Linked DNA regions of Armatimonas rosea. The protein of the gene in region 1 interacts with the protein of each later gene in a pairwise test. Links are inferred from orthologs where the notes say so. Each region holds a gene or a part of one and is shown in the gene's direction. Other genes may lie near its edges. The genes, in order: gyrA and HNQ39_RS25790.

Evidence for each region.
Region 2: the proteins of gyrA (region 1) and HNQ39_RS25790 interact in binary tests that used the Escherichia coli proteins (3 or more experiments, as listed by UniProt). The link is inferred for Armatimonas rosea from one-to-one orthologs.

The regions. Positions count from the first base shown.
Region 1 is NZ_JACHGW010000004.1:645,532-648,996, reverse strand. The notes cover bases 23-3,168. They hold gyrA (DNA gyrase subunit A), read left to right. Parts: upstream 23-390; coding sequence 391-2,946; downstream 2,947-3,168. Other genes in these bases: HNQ39_RS22495 (DUF4419 domain-containing protein), read right to left, coding at 3,024-3,168; HNQ39_RS22505 (alpha/beta hydrolase family protein), read right to left, coding at 23-291. In the rest of the region: more of HNQ39_RS22505, read right to left, coding at 1-22; more of HNQ39_RS22495, read right to left, coding at 3,169-3,465. UniProt on the Escherichia coli protein: A type II topoisomerase that negatively supercoils closed circular double-stranded (ds) DNA in an ATP-dependent manner to maintain chromosomes in an underwound state.
Region 2 is NZ_JACHGW010000006.1:158,392-161,704, reverse strand. Bases 253-3,246 are described here. They hold HNQ39_RS25790 (DNA gyrase/topoisomerase IV subunit B), read left to right. Parts: upstream 253-743; coding sequence 744-2,750; downstream 2,751-3,246. Other genes in these bases: HNQ39_RS25785 (phosphodiester glycosidase family protein), read left to right, coding at 2,737-3,246; HNQ39_RS25795 (ATP-binding protein), read left to right, coding at 253-649. In the rest of the region: more of HNQ39_RS25795, read left to right, coding at 1-252; more of HNQ39_RS25785, read left to right, coding at 3,247-3,313. UniProt on the Escherichia coli protein: DNA gyrase negatively supercoils closed circular double-stranded DNA in an ATP-dependent manner to maintain chromosomes in an underwound state.

The DNA.
Region 1 (3,465 bases):
CTTGACCAGCTCCGGGGCCATGAGTGCGAAGAGCTGCTCCTTGCTTCCGCCGAGGCCATGTAGCAGTGCGACACACGGGAAGGGGCCAGGACCATCGGGCCTCTGGTAGAGCGCGGTGACCGTCTCCCCACGCAGGTTGGTGAAGCTAAGCTTGAGCCGGCTACCGTCGCTGGTTTCCTTGGCGCTCAGAGGCGCGTGGGAGTCGTAGGCAAACGCCTTAGTGAGGGTCTCCCAGCTCGGGGCTTGCGGTGCCTGCACGAGCGCGATCATGGCGGGAAGAGGGGGTAACATAACCCATTTTAGCGCATTTCATGGTAAAATACTGGGATGATTTCCGCTCTCCGGCACGACAACGGAGTACCCCGGTAGCCTTTTGTTTGAGGATATTCTATGCCCGATGATTTAACGAACCCCGCTGAAGCTACGCCTGAAGATGAGAATCTTCCGGAGACGCCGGAGGCCCTGGCTGAGCCGGGTGTCGCGGTGATGACCTACGATGGCCCCAAGATCGAGATCAGCGAGGAGATGCGCACCAGCTACATGGGCTACGCGATGTCGACCATCGTCTCCCGCGCCCTCCCCGATGTCCGCGATGGCCTCAAGCCGGTCCAGCGGCGCATTCTCTACGCCATGCGCGAGCTGGGGCTCTCGCCCAACAACCGCCACCTGAAGTCCGCAAAGATCGTCGGGGAGACCATTGGTAACTTCCACCCCCACGGCGACCAGGCCATCTACATGACCATGGTGCGTATGGCGCAGGACTTCTCGCTGCGCTACCCGCTGGTCGACGGCCAGGGGAACTTCGGCTCGATCGACGACGACCCACCGGCGGCCTACCGCTACACGGAAGCACGTATGACCCCGCTGGCGATGGAGCTCCTCGAAGACATTGAGAAGGACACCGTTGATTTTGTCCCCACCTTCGACAACGAGCGCCGGGAGCCGTCAGTGCTGCCCGGGAAGTTCCCCAACCTGATCTGCAACGGGGCCACCGGAATTGCCGTGGGAATGGCGACCAACATGCCGCCCCACAACCTCACCGAGGTCTGCAACGCCCTGATCCACCAGCTCCGCCACCCCGAGGTCACTACCGAGGAGCTCATGGCCTTCATCCCCGGCCCAGACTTCCCGACCTCCGGGCTCATCCTGGGCCAGAAGGGGATTCGCGCGGCCTACGAGACCGGGCGTGGCTCGGTGACCATGCAGGCCAAGGTCCATTTTGAGCAGATGGACAACAACAAGACCGCGATCATCATCACCGAGCTGCCCTACCAGGTGATCAAGAGCAAGCTGATCGAGCAGATCGGCCTGCTGGCGCGGGAGAAAAAAGTCGAGGGGATCACCGGGGTCAACGACTACACCGACAAGACCGGGATGCGCGTGGTGATCGAGCTGCGCCGCGATGTCCTGCCGCAGAAGGTCCTCAACTACCTGCTCAAGCACACCCCGATGCGCATGAACTTCGGCGTGATCCTGCTCTCGCTGGTCGATGGCGGCCGCGGCCCCAAGACCCTGGGGCTCAAGGGGATCCTGCAGGAGTACATCGAGCACCGCCGGACGATCATCACGCGCCGGACGCGCTTTGAGCTGGCCCGCGCCAAGGCCCGTGCCCATATCCTGGAGGGCCTCCAAATCGCGGTGCAGAACCTCGATGAGGTCATCCAGATCATCCGCCAGTCCCGCAGCACCGAGATGGCGCGTGGCCGCCTGATCGAGCGCTTCGCCTTCACCGGAATCCAGGCCGAGGCGATCCTCAACATGCAGCTGCGCCAGCTCACGGGCCTGGAGCAGGACAAGATCGAGGGCGAGTACAAGGAGCTCCTGAAAGAGATCGCGCGCCTCGAGGACATCCTCAACGACCAGCGTCGTGTGGATGCGCTGATCCAGAAGGACCTTGAGTACCTGCGCGAGAAGTTTGGCGATGCCCGCCGCACCCGGATCGAGAAGACCGAGGCGGAGGAGATCAACCTGGAGGACTTGATCGCCGACGAAGAGATGCTGATCACGATTACCCGTGATGGCTATATTCGCCGCCTGAAGATGGACACGTTCCCGACCCAGGGCCGCGGAGGCAAGGGGCGGATCGCGGGCAAGACCAAGGAGGAGGATGCCTTCGAGCACCTCTTCATGGCCTCGACCCACGACTACATCCTCTTCTTCACCGACCGGGGCCGGGTCTACCGCCTGAAGGCCTTCGAGGTGCCTGAGTCCAGCCGGACCGCGATGGGGATGAACATCATCAACCTGATTCAGATCCTCCCCGATGAGCACATCACTGCGACCGTCCCGATCCGCAACCTGAAGAACGCCGAGGGGTACTTCTTCATGGGGACGGTGCGGGGGGAGATCAAGCGCACCCGGATCGCGGAGTTTGCGAACCTGCGCGCCAATGGCCTCGTGACCTTCGACATGAACGAGGGCGATAAGCTCAACTGGGTGAAGCTGACCGATGGCGAGCAGAATATCGTGCTGACAACCATCAAGGGCATGGCGATTCGCTTCAAGGAGTCCGATGTGCGCGCCAGTGGCCGGGCATCGGGCGGTGTCCGTGGGATTGTCTTGGACGGCGACGACGACCGTGTGGTGGGGATGGATATCGCCTCCGACGACTCCGACCTGCTGGTGGTGGGTGCCAATGGCCTCGGCAAGCGGACATCGATGGAGGCCTACAAGACCCAGGGCCGCGGCGGCAAGGGCCTCAAGACGATGGACATCACGGCGCGCACTGGCAACCTGATCGCCGCGTGTGTGGTGCCGCGCGAGGGGCAAGAGAACCTGCGCCTGGTGATTGTCACCGAGCATGGCACCGGGATTCGTGTCAAGGTCAGCGAGATCAAGACCACTCAGAGCCGCTCGACCCAAGGCGTCAAGCTGATCGAGCTCCGTGAGGGCGACTCGGTCAAGACGGTCGAGTACTTCGACGCCAGCAAGAAGCCCGAGGACTAGGGTAGCCCCCCTAACCCCCGCCGGGCGGGGGGACAAATAGGAATGGCTGGAGGCAAACGCCTCCGGCCATTTTTGTTTTAGAGCTGGCTGAGGTCGCCCCGCCCGGCGATCAGCCGCTCCAGAACCTCCAGAACTGTGCCTTCCAGCTCACGCGTATCGGTTAGGTCTTGGTGGTAGTGGCTGTCGTCTGGGGGGACAGTTGGGTACTTGCCTAAAGTAATCGTCTGCAGCCAGGTAGAGAGGGGACCACTGCTCAGCGCGACGCAAAGAACCCAGCCATCTGGCCCCTCTGCAAAAACAGTTCCCTGAGCGATGTGACCGATTTGCGGTATCTTTAGCTCCCAGGAATGGGAAGTATTGGGAAAGAGGGTCATGCGGGAGAACCGCTGGGTAAAGGCGACTAGCTCCGCGGGGAGGCTCTCCCAGCAGCTAGGGTGACTCTCTGTGGCGGCATCGGAAGGAAAGGCTCCACTGCACCGGTTCCAGAAGGCATCGATTCGATCTGGCTCACAGACGCTC
Region 2 (3,313 bases), on another replicon or contig:
TAATGGCCCCAGCGGGACGCAGATTCGCTTTAAACCCGACCCGGAGATTTTCTCCACGACAGAATGGTCTGTCGAGCGGCTGCTGGCGAACTTGCGCCAGCAGGCGTTCCTCTATCCCCAGCTCACGGTCACCTTCACCGATGAAGCCCTGGGCTGTGATCCGCAGGTGCTCCACTTCCCCGGCGGCATCTCGGAGTGGGCAATCGAGAACGTGGCGGGGCGACGGCCGGTGCACGAGACCGTGATCGCGGGCTCTGGCACCAAAGACGGCACCGAGGCCGAGGTGGCGTTTTTCTTCACCGAGGACGAGCCCGTGTGGCGCATCTTTGGCAATGGGGTCGAGCTCCCCGATGCGGGGACACCGCTCACGGGGTTTCGGCAGGCGGTCGCGCGAACCCTCGGGAGGTGGGCACGAGCGCATGGGCGGGAGTTCGAGCCGCGCAAGGCCGGGCTGGGAGTTGCCGTGGTGATCTCGGTTCGGGTGCGCAATCCGCAGTTTGAGGGGCCGACCAAGAACCGACTGGCTAACCCCGAGGCAGCAAGCGCGGTCGGGGCTGTGACTGCGGAGGCGTTAGAGGCGCACTTCACACAATATCCACACCAAGCAGAGGCGATCCTTTCCGGAATGCTGGGGATTCAAGGAGTTTAAGGACGCTTCATGGTAAAATCATCGGGAGGATCAGACTTTGGCTAGTGATAAAGAGAACGAAATTTTAGGTGCGTTGAACGAGGGCGACGATGCCATTGAGACGCCCAATATCAAGAAAATTGAGACCGCCTACGATGGTGACTCCATTTCCAAACTCGAAGGGTTGGAGGCCGTTCGCCACCGCCCCGCGATGTATATCGGCGACACGGGCATTCCAGGAATGCACCACCTCTTCAAAGAGATCATCGACAACTCCATCGATGAGGTGCTCGCGGGACACTGTACCAAGATCACGGTGATCCTGCACAAAGACCGGACGATCAGTGTCGAGGACAATGGACGCGGGATTCCTGTCGGCATCAACTCCAAGTCCGGCAAGCCCGGTGTCGAGCTTGCGCTGACAGAGCTCCACGCCGGCGGCAAGTTCGGTGGCGGCGGCTACAAGACGTCGGGCGGGCTCCACGGAGTCGGCGCTTCGTGTGTGAACGCCCTCTCCACCTGGATGGAGACCACCGTCAAGCGCGATGGCAAGATCCACAAGATTCGCTTCGCCCGCGGCAAGGTCACCAAGAAGCTCCACGTGGTCGGGGAGTGCGATCCTAGCGAGACCGGCACCATGCAGCGCTGGCTCGCCGATGACACGATCTTCACCAGTGCGGTCAACGACGAAGGTCAGCTGGCCTACTCCGCCGACCGTATCCGTGCCCGTATCCGCGAGCTGTCCTACCTCAACAAAGAGGTCTCGATCACCTTTATCGACGAGCTCCACGACGGCGAGCCCGAGGTCTACCACCACAAGCGGGGGATCGCCGAGTATGTCGCGCATCTCAACGAGAACAAGGACCCGATGCACTCCCGCGTCATCTACTTCTACCGAGAGCGCGAGTACCGCGAGGGAGAGAACGCACAGATCGAGATCGCGCTCCAGTACAACAAGGGCTACCAGGAGAACATCTACTCGTTCGCCAATAACATCAACACGCAGGACGGCGGGACGCACCTCTCGGGGTTCCAGACGGCGCTGACCCGTGTGATCAACAACTACGCCCGTAAGAATAACTACCTCAAGGAGAAGGACAACAACTTCTCCGGCGACGATGTGCGCGAGGGGCTGGTTGCGGTGATCTCCGTGCGCATCTCCAACCCGCAGTTCGAGGGGCAGACCAAGAACAAGCTGGGCAACCCCGAGATTCAGGGAGTCACCAACTCGATTGTTGGGGAGGGGCTGGCGGAGTTCTTCGAGGAGAACCCCAATATCGCCAAGGCCGTGCTGGAGAAGGCCTCGATCGCCCAGCGCGCCCGCGATGCCGCCCGAAAAGCCGCCGAGCTCATCAAGCGCCAGAGCGCCATGGACGGTGGCGGGCTCCCCGGTAAGCTTGCCGACTGCATGGAGAAAGACGCCAGCAAGTGCGAGCTCTATATTGTCGAGGGCGACTCGGCAGGTGGCTCCGCCAAGCAGGGACGCGATCGCCGGACACAGGCGGTCCTGCCACTGCGTGGAAAGATCCTCTGTGTGGAGAAAGCCCGGATCGACCGCGCGCTCGACAACGAGGGAATCAAGCAGCTCATCACCGCCATCGGCACCGGGCTCGCGCTCTCGACATCGGCGGACGAGGAGAAGGACAAGGGCAACAACTTCGACCTCGCCAAGCTGCGCTACCACAAGATCATCATCATGGCCGACGCGGACGTCGACGGCGACCACATCCGCACGCTGCTGCTGAACTTCTTCTACCGCTACATGAAGCCGCTCGTGGACAGCGGGCATATCTATGTCGCGCAGCCGCCGCTCTACTCGATCCGTGTGGGCAAGGACCAGAAAATCTACGCCCGCACCGAGGCCGACCGGGACCGGATTCTCAAGGAGATCAAGAAGCGCGACACCCATGTCACCCGCTTCAAAGGTCTGGGCGAGATGAACCCCGATGACCTCGCGGACACGACCATGAACCCGGTGAACCGAACACTTGCCCAGGTCACGGTCGAGGAGGCAGCGGAGGCGGACCAGATGTTCACGGTCCTGCTCGGCGACAAGGTCGAGCCGCGCCGCGCCTTTATCGAGAAATACGCCAAAGAGGTCAAGGACCTTGACTTCGTCTAAGCGTAGACGACTCCCTCCCCTTCGGGCCGCCGCACTCGCGGCGGCCCTTTGCATTCTAGGTGCGTGTGGCGGTGAGCCCCCGTCCGAAGTTACGGTCGCCGAGGGAGTCACCTTTCGCACCAACAAGGCGCTCGGTGCGCAGACCCTCACGGTCGAGCTCGCGGTCGCCAAGGTGCGGCCGGTGGTGGTGGCGGAGCGGCTGGAGCACCTGCGCAACAACGTGGTCGGGGATGCCCACACCGTACTGGACTGGGCACGCAAGTACAACGCCGTTGCCGGTGTGAATGCAGGGTTCTTCGGCGACTCCTACGACTCCTTGGGGCGCCGCAAGCAAGTGGTCCAGCTCTGTGTTCTGGAGGGGAAAGTGGTCGCGCCAGGCACTCCGGTCGGAGCCGCCCTCCGCTCCGCGATTGGCTTCCAAGGCGACGGAAGAGCCGAGGTCACCTGGGCGGTGGGAAGTGAGCAAGCAGGCGCACGGCGCTTCGACAGGCCGGTGAAGGCAAAGACGGGGTTCACCTGGCACCCGGAGTCCGCCGTGGCGTGCGGCCCGCGCCTGATCCACC